DNA from 3 places in the Saccharopolyspora antibiotica genome. Region 3 is predicted to be linked to each of the others. Evidence: riboswitches for the same ligand, from Rfam matches in the RefSeq annotation. Region 3 holds a riboswitch; each other region holds the start of a gene.
What was found. A riboswitch is a leader RNA that binds a small molecule or an ion and turns the genes downstream of it on or off. The one in region 3 is predicted to bind cobalamin.
Positions count from the first base shown of each region.

Region 1: another riboswitch for cobalamin. It lies ahead of ACL03H_RS18625 (putative cobaltochelatase); the one in region 3 lies ahead of ACL03H_RS00370 (ribonucleoside-diphosphate reductase subunit alpha).
Region 2: another riboswitch for cobalamin. It lies ahead of ACL03H_RS02850 (Rossmann-like domain-containing protein); the one in region 3 lies ahead of ACL03H_RS00370 (ribonucleoside-diphosphate reductase subunit alpha).

Region 1 is NZ_JBJZOI010000022.1:768-6,867, reverse strand. It holds gene ACL03H_RS18645 (S1 family peptidase) at 1-623, shown strand, start outside; gene ACL03H_RS18640 (LysE family translocator) at 718-1,344, opposite strand; gene ACL03H_RS18635 (S1 family peptidase) at 1,661-2,428, shown strand; gene ACL03H_RS18630 (GNAT family N-acetyltransferase) at 2,650-3,117, shown strand; cobalamin riboswitch at 3,187-3,327, shown strand; gene ACL03H_RS18625 (putative cobaltochelatase) at 3,383-5,485, shown strand; gene cobO (cob(I)yrinic acid a,c-diamide adenosyltransferase) at 5,900-6,100, shown strand, end outside.
Region 2 is NZ_JBJZOI010000003.1:144,208-150,307, forward strand. It holds gene ACL03H_RS02840 (hypothetical protein) at 216-473, opposite strand; gene ACL03H_RS02845 (class I SAM-dependent methyltransferase) at 1,162-2,556, shown strand; cobalamin riboswitch at 2,788-2,953, shown strand; gene ACL03H_RS02850 (Rossmann-like domain-containing protein) at 3,166-3,969, shown strand; gene ACL03H_RS02855 (PLP-dependent cysteine synthase family protein) at 3,966-5,063, shown strand; gene ACL03H_RS02860 (MFS transporter) at 5,060-6,100, shown strand, end outside.
Region 3 is NZ_JBJZOI010000001.1:78,569-84,668, forward strand. It holds gene ACL03H_RS00365 (ribonucleotide-diphosphate reductase subunit beta) at 1-244, opposite strand, end outside; gene ACL03H_RS00370 (ribonucleoside-diphosphate reductase subunit alpha) at 270-3,086, opposite strand; cobalamin riboswitch at 3,208-3,437, opposite strand; gene ACL03H_RS00375 (bifunctional metallophosphatase/5'-nucleotidase) at 3,584-5,296, shown strand; gene ACL03H_RS00380 (helix-turn-helix domain-containing protein) at 5,344-6,100, opposite strand, start outside.

The sequences.
Region 1 (6,100 bases), on a different contig from region 3:
CCGACTCCGCCGGGAACCAGTTCTGCGGCGGCACGATCGTCGGCGACACCAAGGTCGTCACCGCGGCGCACTGCGTCACGGGCAGTGCTCCTTCGCGGATCACCGTCGTCGCCGGCCGGGACGACAAGACCACCGAGGAGGGGACCGAGGCGGCGGTCCGCGACGTCTGGGTGCACCCCCGGTTCCAGAGCGCCAGCACCGGCGCGGACGTCGCGGTGCTCACGGTCGACCAGTCGCTGAACCGGCGGACACTGCCGCTGGCCTCCGCGCGGGACGAGGCGCTCTACGAGCCCGGGACGGCGACCACGGTGCTGGGCTGGGGGACCACCGAGGAGGGCGGCTCGCCCTCCCGAACCCTGCGCCAGACGCACCCGCCGATCAGCGGTGACCAGGACTGCTCGCGCGCCTACGGCGGGCAGTACGACCCCGCCGCCATGGTGTGCGCGGGCCTGCCGGAAGGCGGGGAGGACAGCTGCCAGGGGGACTCCGGCGGCCCGCTCGTGGCGAACGGGCGGCTGATCGGGATCGTCTCCTGGGGCAACGGATGCGCCCGGCCGGGGACTCCGGGCGTGTACACCCGCGTCAGCACCTATCACGACGAGGTGCGGGCCCAGCTGGGCTGAGCCGACGCGGGTGGTCGGGGAGCAAGGACCGGGGTCCGCCCCGGTCCTTGCTGTTTCCGCTGTTCCCCCGACCGTCGCCCGCTCCGCCTGGCGATCAGCTGGCGACGAGTCCCGCGGAGATGGTGAGGAATGCCGCCGCGCTGACCACGTCCAGGGAGCGGGCGATGCTGGGGCGGCGCAGCCGGTCGGCGATGCGAGCGGCGGCCAGCACGATGACGAGCTCCCAGATCGCGGCCAGCACCAGGAACACCGCGCCCAGCAGCACCAGCTGCAGCGGGGGAGAGGTCGCCGCACCCACGAACTGCGGCAGGAACGCCAGGCTGAACAGCAGCATCTTCGGGTTCGTGAGGTTGCTCAGCAGGCCCTGCCAGTACGGCCGGCCGGACGTGGTGCCGCGCTCCAGCCCCTCCCCGGTCTCGGCTCGGGTCAGCCACAGGCCGCGCACGATCATGATCGCGAGGTAGCCGAGGTAGGCGGCGCCCGCCCACTTCAGCGCGGCCAGCACTCCCGGGTTGTTCGCGATCAGGGTGCCGAGGCCGCAGATCACCAGCGCCACCTGCAGGACGCTCGCGGTGTGGATCCCGGCGAGCGCGCGCAGTCCCGCGCCGACGCCCCGCCGCAGCGAGGTCCGCAGCAGCAGGAACGCGTCGACCCCGGGGGTCAGCACCACCACCGCGCTGGCGATCAGGAACGCCGGCAGGGTTGTGAGGTCCAGCAGCATGACGGGGTCGCTCCTCGGGTTCGGGTCGCGGCGCGGATCTCGCGCGCGGAGGTGGCCGGTGGGCGGGTGTGCCCACCGGCGGGTGTCACCGGATCGGGGGTGATCCGGGAGCCGCCGCGTCGCGGTCGTCCCGGATCGGAAGGCTGGAATGCGGGAGGAACGGCGATCGGCCGTGCTTATGCTCCGCAGCTTTTCCTGCCTGTAGCCATATTAACGAAAAATTCTTGTGATGCGGTGTGACCTCGCCCTCGTGATCTCGCGGTGATCGGCTCGCTACCGTGTGCCGCCGTACGCAGCAGCGAGCCAGGAGGTCGCCGTGTCCGACCACGCCCGCCCAGCCGTCCGGACGGCCTCCGGAGGCCTCGCGGCGACCGCCGCCCTCGCGCTGCTCGCCGCCCCGGCCCACGCCGGGGAGCGGGTGCTCGGCGGCACCGAGGAGGCGTCCGCGTCCTGGGTGGTGGCGCTGACCGACCGGGACGGCCGCCAGTTCTGCGGCGGCACGCTGGTCACCCCGGTCAAGGTCGTCACCGCCGCGCACTGCGTGGACTCGCGCGCTCCCGCGGGCCTGCGGGTGATCAGCGGGCGGCCGGACCTGCGCGCGAGCACCGGCGCGGTGCGCACCGTGGGCGAGGTCTGGGTGCACCCCGGCTTCCGCGACGTCACCGCGGGCGACGACGTCGCCGTGCTGACGCTCGCCGAGCCCGCACCGGAGCCGACCTTGCCGCTCGCGGGGGCGGAGGAGACCGAGCGCTACCGGCCCGGCGCCCCGGCGCGGGTCTTCGGCTGGGGTCGCACCACCGAGACCGGGCCCTCCTCCGAGGTGTTGCGCTCCGTCGAGGTCGCGATCAGCGACGACGCCGGGTGCCGGGTCGCCTATCCGGAGCACGATCCGGGAACCCGGGTCTGCGCGGGCGTGCCCGACGGGGGCAGGGACGCGTGCGCGGGCGACTCCGGCGGCCCGCTGGTCGCGGACGGGATGCTGATCGGCGTGGTCTCCTACGGCACCGGATGCGGTCGCCCCGGCGTGCCGGGCGTGTACACCCGGGTCTCCTCGGTGGCCGACGCGGTGGCGGCGCGGCTCTGACCGCCCGCCCGCGCGCCCGCCCGCGCGCCGGCCCGGCGGCAGCCGCCCACCCCGGGGAGGGCGCTGGTCGCGTGGAATGTCCGTTTCCCCGGGGTCGTCGGGGCGTGCGCAGCGCTTCCCGCTCGGGCGGCGCCGCGGACCCCTGATCGCGGAGCGTGTCGTGCGCTACTCCCGCCGCAGGTGATGGGGGTTCCGTAGCCGGAATGTGATATCCCGTGGGGGTGACCCTGCAACCGCTCGCCACCGCCGTCCACCGCGCCTACACGGCCGACCTCGACGCCGAGGACCTCTACCGCATGCTCCGCCTGCGCGTGGACGTGTTCGTGGTCGAGCAGAACTGCGCGTACCCGGAGCTCGACGGGCGGGACCTGGAGAACAGCACCCGCCACTTCTGGATCGACTCCGCCGACGGGTACGTGCTCGGCTACCTCCGGTTGCTGGAAGACCCCGATGGCGGCTTCCGCATCGGCCGCGTCGCCACCGCGAAGAGCGCGCGCGGTCTCGGCCTCGGGCGCAAGCTGATGCGCGCGGCGCTGGCGGAGATCCAGCGCGCCCCCGCCGCCCTCTCCGCGCAGAGCCACGCGCAGGACTTCTACCGGAGCTTCGGCTTCGAGCCCGCGGGTGAGGAGTATCTCGAAGACGGCATCCCGCACGTCGACATGCGCCGATGCCCCGCTCCGCGCGGCTGAGCCCGCCGACGCGGTTCCTCGGCCGAGCGTGATCTGCGACGATGCACGCTGGTCCCAGCCTGGGCAGGTCAGGAAGCCGGTGCGAATCCGGCGCGGTCGGCGCCACTGTGACCGGGGAGCGGACCTCCCCCGCGAGCCACCGGGCGCGTCAGCGGACGCTGCTGCCTGGGAAGGCCGGAGTTCCGCGCTGATCCGGGAGCCAGGACACTGCCTCGCCCGGCACAGCCGACATCGGGGCGTCCGAGACCCGAGGAAGGAACCTGGCATGTCTGCTCCCGGGAGCCCGCGCTTCCCGTTCACCGCCGTGGTCGGGCATGACGACCTGCGGCTGGCGCTGCTGCTCAACGCGGTGCACCCGCGCATCGGCGGAGTGCTGGTGCGCGGCGAGAAGGGCACCGCGAAATCGACGGTGGTGCGCGCCCTCGCGTCGCTGCTGCCCGCGCTGGAGGTCGTGCCCGGCTGCCGCTTCGGCTGCGATCCGCACCGGCCCGACCCGAGCTGCCCCGACGGCCCGCACGGGCCCGCCCCGGGCGAGGTCCGGCCCGCCGAGCTGGTGGAGCTGCCGGTCGGCGCGACCGAGGACCGGTTGGTCGGTTCGCTGGATCTGGAGCGCGCGCTGGCCGAGGGGATCAGCGCCTACCAGCCGGGGCTGCTCGCCGCCGCGCACCGCGGCGTGCTCTACGTCGACGAGGTCAACCTGCTGCACGATCACTTGGTGGACCTGCTGCTCGACGCGGCGGCGATGGGTCGCGCGCACGTGGAGCGCGAGGGCGTGTCGGTGACGCACGCCGCCTCCTTCCTGCTGGTGGGCACCATGAATCCGGAGGAGGGCGAGCTGCGGCCGCAGCTGCTCGACCGGTTCGGGCTGACCGTGCACGTCGCGGCGTCTCGGGACGTGGCGACCCGCACCGAGGTGGTGCGCAGGCGGTTGGCCTTCGAGGCCGACCCGGCCGGCTTCGCCGAGCGGTGGGCCGGGCCGGACGCCGAGCTGGCGGACCGGATCGCCGAGGCCCGGTCCAGGGTGGACGCGGTGCGGTTGCCCGATTCCGAGCTGCGGCGCATCTCCGCCCTGTGCGCCTCCTTCGACGTGGACGGGATGCGCGCGGACCTGGTGCTGGCCCGCACCGCCGTCGCGCACGCCGCCTGGCGCGGCGCGGACGAGGTGGCGGAGTCCGATGTGGAGGCCGCGGCCCGGCTGGCGCTGCCGCACCGCCGCCGCCGCGACCCGTTCGACGAGCCCGGGGTGGAGGAGGACCAGTTGCAGCAGGCCCTCCAGGACGCCGCGCAGCACGCGGGCGAGGACTCCGGCGACGGCGATCCGGACGACGACCCGGACGGCCCCGGGGACGGCCCGGGTGGCGGTGGCTCCCCGGACGGCGGTCCGCAGGACGGCCCGGACGGCCCCGGTGGCGGGGAGGCGCCCGCGCCGGACGACGACGCCGGCGGTGCCGGGCAGCAGGACGGGAACGGCCGGGGCGGGGAGCGCGGACCGGCTCCCGCCGACAAGCCCCCGGCCGCGCCCGCTCCGGCGTTCCGGGCCCGGCTGCTGGAGGTCCCCGGCATCGGCGAGGGCGCCCCCGGTAGGCGCTCCCGCGCCCGTTCCCGCAGCGGACAGGCGGTTCGTGCCTCCACAGTGGACGGACATGGCGTGCACCTGCCCGCCACGCTGATCGCCGCCGCCCCGCACCAGCGGGCGCGCGGGCGCGGCGGCCCCGGGCTCGTGCTGCGGCGCGAGGACGTCCGCCGCTCGGTCCGCGAGGGGCGGGAGGGCAACCTGGTGCTGTTCGCCGTGGACGCCTCCGGTTCGATGGCCGCCCGCGAGCGGATGTCGGCGGTGAGCGGTGCCGTGCTCTCGCTGCTGCGGGACGCCTACCAGCGCCGGGACAAGGTCGGCGTGGTCACCTTCCGGGGGGCGGACGCCGAGCTGGCGCTGCCCCCGACCTCCTCGGTGGAGATCGCCGCCACCCGGATGCGCGACCTGCGCACCGGGGGCCGCACCCCGCTGGCCGCGGGCTTGCTCAAGGTCCGGCAGGTCGTCGGCACCGAGCGCACCCGCGACCCCCAGCGGCGTCCGCTGCTGGTCCTGCTCACCGACGGCAAGGCAACTGTTCCCGCCGGGGAGGGCGGTGACGGGCGGAGCCGGGCGCAGCGCGCGGTGCGGGACTCGATGCGGGCGGCGGGACTGCTCGGCGGGCTGGGCGTGGCCTCCGTGGTGGTCGACTGCGAGCAGGGCGTGGTGCGCCTCGGGCTCGCCGCGCAGGTCGCGGCCGCCCTGGGTGGCGCCTGCCTCCGGCTGGATGAGCTGTCCGCGGACGCCGTCGCCGGGGTGGTCCGCGCTGCCCGGGACGTGGGGTCTCGCGCTGCTTGATTCCGATTCGATTACGACACCAGTCGGACGGAGTAGGAATATCCCGGCGAAGTTGGTAAGCTGTGAATCGTCCACCTGACCCCCAGGGGTGGACCACGAAGCACCCTCGCGCTCCCGATGACCCCCAGGTCGGTTGAGCGCGGGGGTGCTTTTTTGTCCTTGTGCGGCCCCGGAGTCCGCTCGCCGCGAGACCCGGCGCGCGGCGCCGGAGATCGTCCGCGCTCGGCGGAGAACGTCTCGAAGGGCAGGGCGCGCGCGGGGGTCCGATCAGCGCCTCCGGCGCCGTCCTCGTTGGCGGAGCGGGAAATCGTCGCCCCGCCCCGAGCGGACGAGCCGGGAAATCGTCGCCCCGGAGCGGATGAGCTCGGATACAGCTCGCCCCGGGCGTCGCCATCCGTGACCTAGGGTCGGGCCATGCCTCAGGGAAAGCCATCCACCGTTCCGGCCGACGGCCTCACCACCCGGCAGCGCCGCAACCGCCCGCTGCTGGTCGTGCACACCGGGGAGATGAAGGGGAAGTCCACCAGCGCCTTCGGCATGGCCCTGCGCGGCTGGAACCAGGGCTGGTCGCTCGGCGTGTTCCAGTTCGTGAAGTCGGCGAAGTGGAAGGTCGGC
Region 2 (6,100 bases), on a different contig from region 3:
CGCCGGGAGGGCGGGATCGGCTGCGAGGAGCGCGCGGGGTGCTCCTGTCGGCGCAGCGAAATCGTCTCGGTGGAGCAGGCAACCAGAGCCGGTGCGGGCGGCCAAGATCGTGAAGGCAGGTGCACTCGATCGAGAGGGGACGTCTCACCTGCGCGGCCCAAGGTGCGGGGCCGAATCTCGTCGCCGTCCGTGATCTCGTTGGGCCGAACGGATGATCAGTGTTCGGCTCCGGAGGGGTCGGCGGCGACCGCGCGGTTGTGCGACAGCAGCTCGGCCACCTCGGCGAGCGTGCGGTCGTAGACCTCCCACAGGTCCAGCTGGACGCGGTGGCGGCTGCGCAGCAGCAGCTCCAGCTCGGTGATCTCGGCGGGATCGAGTTCGAGGTGGTCCCGGATCCGGTCCTCGGGGTGCCGCGCGCCGGAGCCGAGGCAGAGATCGCCGAGCACGGCGCGAGCGCGCTGCAGGGGGTCCACTGCCTCGGGGCGGGGCGCGGGCGCCGTCGGCGGCACCGCGGCACGAGGCGGTAAGAGGGGCGATCGGCACACGGCGGACTCCTGCTGAGCGGCATCGGATGGGGAGACCGGTGCCCGGAGAGCGTGAGAACGTCCCGGCACCGGGCGGAAAACGCGAAGATCGCGCCGGAGAGGCGGCCGGAGCATGGCAGCGCGGATGGCCAGCGGACAAGGAACTCGGCGCCGTATGACCCGTTGGAGAACTGGATCCTGCTGGTCCGCGTGGATCTCCCGCACGGGATCGACCGTCAGTGATCGGAACGGTGCTCGCCCTCACCCGAGGCGGCGACCCAGGAGGCCGCTTTCGGTGGTCGTCACCGCAGGTCCGATTCGTCCATGATGGATTCATCGCGGTCACCCCGGCGGGCCTCCCGGCAGCCGGGCATCGGCTCTTTCCGCGCCCGGACGAGGAGGTCCGGGCGTCGCGGACGCCGCGCGGACCTCCGCCGGCCGCGATCCGGCGCAACGGCGCGCCGCCACCGGAATCCCGTCCACGACCGCGCGGCCGTCGAGGCCTCGGCACGGGTCCGGTGCGGGCCCGGGCATCCGCTCGCCGCTCGCGCTCCGCCCGTGCCGCACGACGGAGCCCGCCGCAACGGATCCCACCGGCCCCGATCGGTCGTGGTGGAACAGCGAAGGAGTCGAGTCGATGCGTGCTCAAGAGCAACCTGATCTCCACCGGATCCTCGCCGAACCCGGGCCACCGGTCCAGGCGCCCGGCTGGGGCGGACTGCGGGCCGCGCTGGTGGCCCCGGACCGGCAGGTGGCCGACGCCGCGTTCACCCGGCTCGCCGGCCAGCTGATCGACCCGGTCGCGGCCGGGCCCGCCGACCTCGTCGGTCCGCTGGAGGTGCTCACGGGGCCGCCGCACCCGAACCGGCCGCGGATCGCGCTGCTGCTCGGCGTGCTCGTGGGAGAGGACGCGACCCGTTCCTACCTGCCCGGTCAGGTCCGGGACGTGCTGGTGGCGCGGCTCGACGAGCTGCTGGCGCTGCTGGAGCGCGCCGACGCCGAGCGCTGCCTGCGCACCGCCGTGCTGCTCCTGCTGGCGCACCTGCCCGGTGAGCGGGACCGGATCCTGCCGGTCGTCGCGCGGACGACCGAGGAGGAGGAGTTCGCCCGGATCCGCCGCTGCCTGACCGAGCCCGACCTCGCCGATCCCGGTTGCACGGCGGGGATCGGCCGCGCCTGGCCGTCGCCGGCGCGCTGGGCGCAACCGGAGTCGATCGCGGGCCCGGTCCGCACCGGTGCGGAGCTCGCCGGGCTCTGGGACGCCGAGACGGCCGCGCTGCGCGCCTACCAAGGTGCCCGCGCGGAGCACCAGATCCATCAGCAGATCGGCTGGCCGGACCTACCCGAACCGCCCGAACCCGCGGTACCGGCCCCCTCCGGCGGCTACCGCAGGCTGTTGGAGGCCGAAGTGGCGGGCGTCCGCGCCGAGGAACTGCGCCGCGAGGCGGCCGTCGTCCCGGGCGGCAACTGGGACGGCGCGGTCACCACCTGGGACGAGGACGGGCACCTGCGCCGCGGGCTGCGACCGGCCCCCGGCCCGGTGCTGGACGTGGCCTGCGGGGCCGGGCGCTGGACCCGGGTGCTGGCCGAGCAGGTCGGACCGGACCGGGTGCTGGGCCTCGACGCGGCCGCGCCGCTGCTGGAGCTGGCACGGGAGGCGGTGCCCGGGGTGCTGTTCACCGAGGGCGACGCCAGGGCGCTGCCGTTCCCGGACGGCTTCCTGGGCGCGGTCAACTGCTCCGACGCCCTGCACGTGCTGCCCGATCCGCACCGGGTGATCGCCGAGGTGGCGCGGTGCCTGCACCCGGCGGGGACGTTCACCCTGAGCACCTACCGGCAGGGCACCCGGGCGTTCCAGCGCCACTTCCAGCGCTGCCACGAGCGCGTCTTCGGGCAGCGCTCGTTCGCTCCGGAGGAGCTCGGCGAGCTGCTCGGCTCGGCCGGCCTGGACGTGGTCGACACCGGAGGTCCGGGAACCTTCCTGTTCATCACCGCCCGCCGCCGCGGAGCCGAAGCGGTCCAGCCCGGCTGACCGAAACTTCCCGGAATCACCGGGAACTCCGCGCGGGCCGCGTCCGACGCTCCCGTCGGCCTCCCGCGTCGTCACGCGGGAACTCCGGCGGGAGCCGGGGGTTCGCGGATCCGCTCCCATCGCGTCCGCTCGCTCGTTCCCACCTGCGCGGACCCCGATTCCGGCGCTCGCGGCCGGCCCCGCGGGGTGCCCGTGATCACTTGACATCCGCGGCCGGGGCTGCGAACTTCTCATCCGTTCAAGCGACGGTGTGCAGGAAGCCGGTGTGAATCCGGCGCGGTCCCGCCACTGTGAGCGGGGAGCCTGCCTCCTCCCGTGCCACTGCCCCCGAGGCGGGAAGGCCGGAGGCCGGTGTCGATCCACGAGCCAGGAGACTGGCACCGTCGTGCCGATTCGCACGGGGTCGCGGAGCCCCGGAGGAGGTACGTGGTGCCGCGCAACGCCGCATCGCGCCGTTCCGGCGCGCCATCCCCACCGGACCCGACCGCCCACCGCAGGGCGTGATCCCGCTCGCGTTCGTTTCGCCATCGCTCCGGTTCGGGGAGACACGTGCGTCCTAGTCCTGCCCAGGCGGCACAACACGCCGCAGCAGAGTCCACTTCAGACAGATTGATCGCCGCCGCGCTGTCCGGCGAGCTCACCGGGGAGGATCCGGCGCTCCGGTCGGTGGCGGTCGCCTTCCTCACCGTGCAGGCCGCCCGGCATCCCGGGCGGGGGACCGGTTACACCAACGCGGTGCTGAGCGTCCGGGTCGGCGCCGCGGTCGGATCCTGCGCGGTCGAGCCGGGCGCGGTCGACGAGGAGACCGCGCGCGACTGCGCGGGCCGCCGCGTCGCGGAGCTGTTGCGGCATCCGCTGCCGCCGGTCCGGGTGGCCGCGCTGGACGCCTTCCTCGCGGCCGCCCGCCCGCACGCGGAGCACCCGCTCGCGCGGCGGGTCGTGGTCCCGGCGGGGGATTCGCTGGTGAAGTCGATGGCGCGGGCGCGCGCCGTCGCCGCGATCACCCGGGTTCCGGAAGGCGGTCGGGTCGCGGTGATCGGCGTGGTCAACTCGTTGCTCGCGGCGTTGCGCGAGCGCGGCCTGGACTACCTGCCCTGCGACCTCAAGGGCGGCCGCACCGAGTGGGGCGAGCCGGTGCTCACCGAGCACGCGGAGGCGATCGCGGGAGCGGACGCGGTGTTGGCTTCCGGCATGGTGCTGGGCAACGGCACCTTCGACGAGATCGCGGCGACCTGCGCGCGGCGCGGCCTGCCGCTGACCATGTTCGCCCAGACCGGTCCGGCGGTGCTGCGCGAGCTGCTGGGCGGCCCGGTGCAGGCGCTCTCGGCGGAGCCGTACCCGTTCTTCTGGCTCTCCGGGGAGCCGACCCCGATCCACACCTACGAGGCCGCCCGCCCCGAGGTCACGTCGTGACGGGCCGGGCACCCGACCGGTGCGGTTCGGTCCTGGACCTGATCGGCGGCACCCCGATGGTCCGCATCGGCGTGCCGATGTCCGGGCCCCACCCGGGCTTCTGGGCGAAGCTGGAGGGCGTCGCTCCCGGCGGGATGAAGGCGCGGGCGGCGCGGGCGATGCTCGCGGGGGCCCGCGCGCGGGGTGAGCTGCGCCCCGGAGGGACGGTGATCGAGTCCACCAGCGGCACCCTCGGGCTCGGTCTCGCCTTCGTCGGGGCGGCCTGGGGGCATCCGGTGGTGGTGGTCGCCGACGCGGAGCTCGACGAGCTGACCCGCGCCCTGCTCGCCGCGCACGGGGTGCGGGTCGAGCTGGTGCGCGAGCCGCACCCGGTGGGCGGCTGGCAGCGGGCCCGGCTGGAGCGGGTGCGGGAGCTGATGGCCGAGCTGCCCGGGGCGTACTGGCCGGATCAGTACGGCAACCCGGACAACGTCGTGGGTTACCGCGAGCTCGGGCACGAGCTGCTCGACCAGCTGCCGGACGTCGAGGTGGTGGTGTGCGGCGTCGGCACCGGCGGGCACAGCGCGGGCATCGCGCAGGTGCTGCGGCGCCGCCGCCCCCGGGTCCGGCTGGTCGGGGTGGACGCGGCCGGCTCGGCGGTGTTCGGGGATCCGGCGGTGCCGCGCCTGATGCGCGGCCTCGGCAGCAGCATCCACCCGGGCAACGTGGACTACGACGCGTTCGACGAGGTGCACTGGCTCGGCGCCGCCGAATCCGCCGCGGCCTGCCTGCGGCTGGCCTCCGGCGCGTTCGTCACCGGGGGGTGGAGCACCGGCGCGGTGGCGCTGGTCGCCTCCTGGTGCGCGCGCGAGCTGGGCTCGGACCGGGTGGCGGCGGTGTTCCCGGACGGCCCGCACCGCTACTGGCGGACGATCTACGACGCGGAGTTCCGCGCGGGGTTGCCGGATCCGGTCTCCGAACCCTCCGAAGTGGACGGTGTGCCGGACGAGGTCGACAGCGCGACGAGCTGGCGGAGGTCGCGCAAGGTGGTCGATCCCTGCGCCCACCGCGCCGCCGGTTCCGCGGGTTGCCCGGTCTGCGAGGTGCGGCCGTGAACCGCGCCGCCTTCGCCGGGCTGTCCCCGGCGGCCAAGCTGCTGGTGATCAACCAGTTCGGCATCAACGTGGGCTTCTACATGCTGATGCCGTTCCTGGCCGCGTACCTGAGCGGGAACCTGGGTTACGGCGCCGCCGTGGTCGGGTTGGTGCTCGGGGTCCGGAACCTGAGCCAGCAGGGCATGTTCCTCCTGGGCGGCACCGCCGCGGACCGGCTCGGCTGCCGCCCGATGATCATCGTGGGCTGCGCGCTGCGGGTCGTCTCCTTCGGCCTGTTCGCCGCGTTCACCTCGCTGCCCGGCGTGTTCGCCGCCGCGATCCTCACCGGGCTGGCGGGCGCGCTGTTCAACCCGGCGGTGCGCACCTACCTGATGCACGAGGCGGGGGAGCGGCGCGCGGAGGTCTTCGCCGTGTTCAACGTCTTCCAGCACGCGGGCACCCTGGTGGGGCCCCTGCTGGGGGCGGTGCTGCTGGCGGTGGACTTCCGGCTGATCGCGCTGGTCGCCTGCGCGGCGTTCGCGGCGCTCACGGTCGCGCAGCTGTGCGTGCTGCCGCACCGCGCGGTCGAGGCGCAGCGGCAGAGCGTGCTGGGCAGCTGGCGGGAAGTCGTGTCCAACCGGCGCTTCCTCGGGTTCACGCTCTCGCTGTCGGCGTACTTCGCGCTCTACAACCAGCTCTACCTGATGCTGCCGCTGGAGGCGCAGCGCGTGTCGGGAGCGGCCTGGTCGATCGCGCTGGTGTTCGGCGTGTCGACGGTGATCGGGGTGTTCGGCCAGGTCCGGATCACCGAGTGGTGCCGTCGCCGCTGGAGCTCGGGCCGGTCGATCGTCCTCGGCCTGCTGTGCATGGGCGGCTCGTTCCTGCCGGTGCTGCTGGCTGCGCCCGCCCTGCCGGAGCTGCTGCCCTGGGAGGGGCCCGCGGGCGTGGTGCTGGCGTTCGCGCCGGTGGTGGTCTCGGTGGTGCTGTTCACCGTCGGTCAGGCCATGACGAACCCGTTCGCGATGGAGCTGCTGCCCGAGATCGGCAGCGAGCGGCTG
Region 3 (6,100 bases):
CGTCGGTGAGCCCGTCGCGGGAGCGCCACAGCGCGATGTCGGCGTGCATGGACACCTCGGTGGGCATCCAGTGGTTGTTGCAGCCGGCCAGGTACTTCTCCCACGCCCAGCCGTACTTCAGCGGCAGCAGCTGGTTCACGTCGGCCTGCGCGTTGATCATCGCCTTGTCGTCGACGTTGATCCGGCCCGCGCCGCGTTCGATCTCGCCGAGGCCGGTGGCGTCGGGGGTGTGCGTGGACGTCATGAGTCCTCCAGGGGGGTCGGGCGGGTCACTGGCAGGCTTCGCAGTCGGGGTCGTCGATCGCGCACGCCTGCGGAGCAGGAGCCGGAGCGGCGGCGGGGGAGACCGCGTTGAGCTTGCCGTCGGTGCCGCGCAGGGTGGACTTCTCCACGTGCGTGGCGCTGCTGGACCGCAGGTAGTAGGTGGTCTTGAGGCCCTTGCGCCAGGCCAGCCGGTAGAGCTCGTCGAGCTTGCGGCCGCTGGGCGCGGCCATGTAGAGGTTCAGCGACTGCGCCTGGTCGATCCACTTCTGGCGGCGGGAGGCGGCCTCCACCAGCCAGCGCGGCTCGATCTCGAACGCGGTGGCGTACAGGGACTTCAGCTCGGCGGGCACCCGGTCGATCGGGCCGAGGTCGCCGTCGAAGTACTTCAGGTCCTGCACCATCGCCTCGTCCCACACCCCGGCGGCCTTGAGGTCGCGGACCAGGTCGGCGTTGAGCACGGTGAAGTCGCCGGACATGTTCGACTTCACGTAGAGGTTCCGGTACAGCGGCTCGATGGACTGGCCGACGCCGCAGATGTTGGAGATCGTCGCGGTCGGGGCGATGGCCAGCACGTTCGAGTTGCGCATCCCGTCGGTGCGCACCCGCTCGCGCAGCCCGTCCCAGTCCAGCGTGGACGAGCGGTCCACGTCGACGCCGGTCTCGCGGGCCTGCGCCAGCAGCTCCAGCGAGTCGACCGGGAGCACGCCCCGGCTCCACAGCGAACCCTCGAAGGACTCGTAGCGGCCGCGCTCGGCCGCCAGCTCCGCGGACGCCGCGATCGCGTGGAAGCTGATGTGCTCCATGCTCAGGTCCGCGAACTCGACCGCGGCCTGCGAGGACATCGGGATCCGCTGCGCGAACAGCGCGTCCGAGAAGCCCATCAGCCCCAGCCCGACCGGCCGGTGCCGCAGGTTGGAGGTCCGCGCCTCGGGGATCGTGTAGAAGTTCACGTCGATGACGTTGTCCAGCATTCGCACCGCGGTGCGGGTGGTGCGGCGCAGCCGCTCGGCGTCCAGGCCCTCGGCGGTGACGTGCCGGGCGAGGTTGATCGAGCCGAGGTTGCAGACCGCGACCTCGTCCCCGCCGGTGTTCAGCGTGATCTCGGTGCACAGGTTCGAGGAGTGCACCACGCCCGCGTGCTGCTGCGGGGAGCGCAGGTTGCACGGGTCCTTGAAGGTGATCCACGGGTGCCCGGTCTCGAACAGCATGGTGAGCATCCGGCGCCACAGGTCCACCGCGCGGACCTGGCGGAACACCTTGAGCTCCCCGCGCTCGGCGGCCGCCTCGTGCTCGCGGTAGCGCTCGGCGAACGCCGTCCCGTAGAGGTCGTGCAGGTCCGGGACCTCGTCCGGGGAGAACAGCGTCCACGTCTCGTCGGCCTCGACGCGGCGCAGGAACTCGTCCGGCACCCAGTTCGCGGTGTTCATGTCGTGGGTGCGCCGCCGGTCGTCGCCGGTGTTCTTGCGCAGGTCGAGGAACTCCTCGATGTCCACGTGCCAGGTCTCCAGGTACGCGCACACCGCGCCCTTGCGCTTGCCGCCCTGGTTCACCGCGACCGCCGTGTCGTTCGCGATCTTGAGGAACGGCACCACGCCCTGCGAGGACCCGTTGGTCCCCTTGATGTGCGCGCCGGTGCCGCGGACCGGCGTCCAGTCGTTGCCGAGCCCGCCCGCGTACTTCGACAGCAGCGCGTTGTTGCTGATGCCGTGGAAGATCCCGTGCAGGTCGTCCTCGACGGTGGTGAGGAAGCAGGACGACAGCTGCGGCCGGGTGGTGCCCGCGTTGAACAGCGTCGGGGTCGAGCACATGAAGTCGAAGGAGGAGATCAGGTCGTAGAACTCGATCGCCCGCGCCTCGCGGTCGTCCTCGCGCAGGGCCACGCCCATCGCGACCCGCATGAAGAACGCCTGCGGCAGCTCGAACCGGATGCCGTCCTCGTGCAGCAGGTACCGGTCGTAGAGGGTTTGCAGCCCGAGGAAGCCGAAGGCGGTGTCGCGGTCGGCGTCCAGCTCCGCGCCCAGCCGCTCGAGGTCGAAGCCGCCCAGCTCCGGGTCCAGCTGCTCCAGCTCGATGCCGCGGCGCACGTAGTCGGCGAAGTAACCGGCGTAGCGGTCCCGCATCTGCACCTGGTCCGCCTCGGCCGGCTCGCCCGCGACGAAGCTCAGCGCCTCCCGGCGCAGCTTGTCCAGCAGCAGCCGCGAGGTCACCAGCGAGTAGTTCGGCTCGTGCTCGACGAAGGTGCGCGCGGCCATCGTCAGCGATTCGGCCAGCTCGGCGGCGCTGATGCCGTCGTAGACGTTGCGCCGCACCTCCCGCAGCACCGCGTCGGCGCGCACGTCCTCCAGGCCGGAGCAGGCCTGCTCGACGACGGTGGACACGCGCTCCCAGTCCAGCGGGACGCGGGCACCGTCCGGCCCGGTCATCTCCAGGCGGGGCGGGTCGTCGGCGGGGCGCTCGTCCCCGGCTTCGCGGGCCTGCGCGTGCTCCTCCCGGTAGAGCACGTAGGCGCGGGCGACGCCGTGGTGCCCGCCGCGCATCAGCGCGAGCTCCACCATGTCCTGGATCTGCTCGATGTGCACGAGGCCCTCGGCGCCCGCGTGCCGCAGCACTCCCTCCGCGGCCTGCGCCGTCAGCTCCGCGACGACCTGGTGCAGCCTCGACGACGAGGCGGCCGACTCCCCCTCGGCAGCCAGGAACGCCTTGGTCAGCGCCACGGAGATCTTCGTTTCGTCCCAACCGGAAACGGTGCCGTCGCGCCGCAGCACCCGCACTCCTGCCGGTACCGCGGTGGCTGTGGACGCCCGGGTCGTGGACTCGGTCACTGGCTCTCTCCTCGCAAGCTCGGACAGCTGCCCGGAACTCCTCGGAACGCGCCAGGACCGCGGTGCGCGCGGCACCGCTCGTCCCACGACCCTCCCGCGAGGTCCCGGACGGCGCGCACCCCTCGTGCGCGCACCGATGGCAGGTCTTCGGACTCACGGGCGACCGGTGCGCTCGGCACCGGGCCTACTGGCCGTCGCTTCCCGGACGCCGGACGTCCAGTGCTGCACCACCCTCGGCGGGGTGGTGACGGCGGTCGTTCCCGTTCACCGCTGCGGGGCAGTCCCGGACTCGCACCGGGTTCCCTGTTGTCACGCCGGGCGGACCGGCGAACCATCAGCGGGCGCCACACTACATCTTGGGTTCGAGGTTGATCGGAACCCCATCATCGTCGGCGCGGCGGACGCCGCGCGGAGGTGTGATCGGGAAGCGCTGGTGGCTGGCGGCCCGGTTCGGCAGACTGCGACGCGAGATCGCCACCCGGAAGGAATCCCGAGCCATGCGCGCCTCCCGCGTGCGACGCGGCCTCACCGCCGTCGCCACCGCACTGGCCACCGCCGCCACCGCCACTGCGGCGACCGCCGGCGCCGCACCCCAGGCCCCGCCCGAACCCGCCACCGCCGACGTGCGACTGATCACGTTCAACGACCTGCACGGCAACCTGGAACCGCCGACCGGTTCCTCCGGCGAGATCGAGCTCGACGACGGCGGCACCGTCGAGGCGGGCGGCGCGGCCTACCTCGCCGCGCACCTGGAGCGGCTGCGCGCGGAGGTGCCCAACTCGCTGGTGTTCTCCGCGGGGGACAGCGTCGGCGCGTCGCCGGTGAACTCCGCGCTGTTCCACGACGAGCCCACGATCGACTTCCTCAACTCCCAGGACGTCCGCGCGCACGTCGCCGGCAACCACGAGTTCGACGAGGGCTACCAGGAGCTGTGGCGGATGGCGACCGGTGGCTGCCACCCGCAGGACGGCTGCGAGTTCCGCGATTCCTTCGCGGGCGCGGACTTCCCGTACCTCGGCTCCAACGTGACCTTCGAAGGCGGCGCCCCCGCGCTGCTGCCGTTCACCGTGCAGCTCTCCGGCGGCGTCCCGATCGGCGTCATCGGCGCGACGCTGCACGACCTGCCCAGCTCCGTGAGCCCCGGAGCGGTGCGCGGCCTGGAGTTCGGCGACGAGGTCGAGGCCATCGACCGCACCGCCGACGCCCTCGACCGGATCGGCGTCAAGGCCCAGGTCGTGCTGCTGCACCAGGGCGACGAGGCCGAGAGCGGGGGCCCGAACTCCTGCGACGTCGCGCCCGGGGGCCCGGCGCACCGCATCGCCGCGGCGGTCACGCCGAAGGTCGACGCGCTGTTCACCGCGCACAGCCACCAGCAGTACACCTGCACCGTCCCCGACCCCGCCGGCGCGCCTCGGCCCGTCCTGCAGGGCGCGTCCTACGGGCGGCTGCTGTCCGTGCTGGACCTGCGCGTCGACCGCGCCAGCGGCGAGGTCGTGCGGCAGGGCAGCCGCGCCCGCAACGAGGTCGTCACCCGCGACATCGCTCCGGACCCGGAAGCGGCCGCGCTCGTCGAGGAGGCCCGCGAGAAGGCGGCGCCGATCGCGAACCGCGCCGTGGGCACCACCGCGGGCGACCTGCTGCGGGAGCCCGCGCCGTCCGGGGAGTCCTCGATGGGCAGCGTGATCGCCGACGCCCAGCTGGAGTCCACCGCGGACGCGGGCGCGCAGGTGGCGCTCACCAACCCGGGCGGCGTGCGCGCCGATCTGCCGCACGCCTCCTCCCCGGCCGGGGAGGGCGACGGCGTGGTCACCTACGGCGAGGCGTTCGCGGTGCAGCCCTTCGGCAACACCATGCAGACGATCACCCTCACCGGTGCCCAGCTCAAGGGCGTGCTCGAACAGCAGTGGACCCCGGAGGGCGCCACGATCCTGCAGGTCTCGGCCGGGCTGCACTACGCCTGGTCCGAGTCCGCGCCGATCGGCTCCAAGGTCTCGGGGCTGACGCTGCACGGCGAGCCGGTGGTCCCGGACGCGCCGTACCGGGTGGCGGTGAACAACTTCCTCGCCGGGGGCGGGGACGGGTTCACCGGGTTCCTGGAGGGCACCGACGTCACCGGCGGGAAGCTGGACCTCGACGCGCTGCTCGACTACTTCGCGGCGCACCCCGGAGTCGTCCCGCCGTCCGCCGACCGCATCGAGGTCCAGGGCTGATCGACGCCGATCCGCCCGGCCCCGGCGGGACCGGGCGGATCGGGTGCTCAGCGGGCGAGGGCGCGGGGGGCCATGACCCCGTCGATGCCGGTGGCGAGTTCCGCGGCGCAGTCGCGCCAGGGGTGGCCGGTGCCGAGCAGGTCGGCGCAGCGCCCCCGCAACCCGGCGAGCCGCCCGCGCAGCCGGGCGCTGCGCACCCCGGCCGCCAGCAGCAGCGCCCGGCGGCCGTGCCGGAAGCCCGCGCCGTGGTCGCCCAGCGCGAGCTTCGCCTCGCCCAGGCTCGCCAGCTCGAACACCGCGGAGCGGACCTCGCCCGGCCCGCGCGCGGCCACCGCCCGCGCCAGGTGCGTCGCGGCCGCCTCGTGCTCGCCCAGCACCAGCTGCACCGTGCCGGTCATGCCGAGCAGGTCGGCCTCGCCGAACCAGCGGAACGGCTCGTAGTCGGCGCCGCGATCCGCCGTCGCGTGCAGGGCGCGGCCCTGCTCCAGCAGCCTGCGCACCGAATCCCGGCGCTCGCAGTGCGCGGCGGCCCACGCCGAGTTCAGCTGCAGCACCGCGCCGACCAGCGCCGAGCCCTCCGCCCGGATCGTGCCCAGCTGGAACAGCTTCAGCGCCGAGTTCGGGTGGCCGAAGTGCAGCTCCGCGCGACCGGCCGCGTACAGCGTCCGCGCGATCGCCAGCGGATCCGAGCCGTCCCGGCCGTAGTCCAGCGCTCGGCCGAAGTGCTCCTGCCCGGTGGACAGCAGCCCGTTCTCCACGGCCGTCCAGCCCGCCGTCGCGTGCAACCGGCACAGGGCGGCCAGG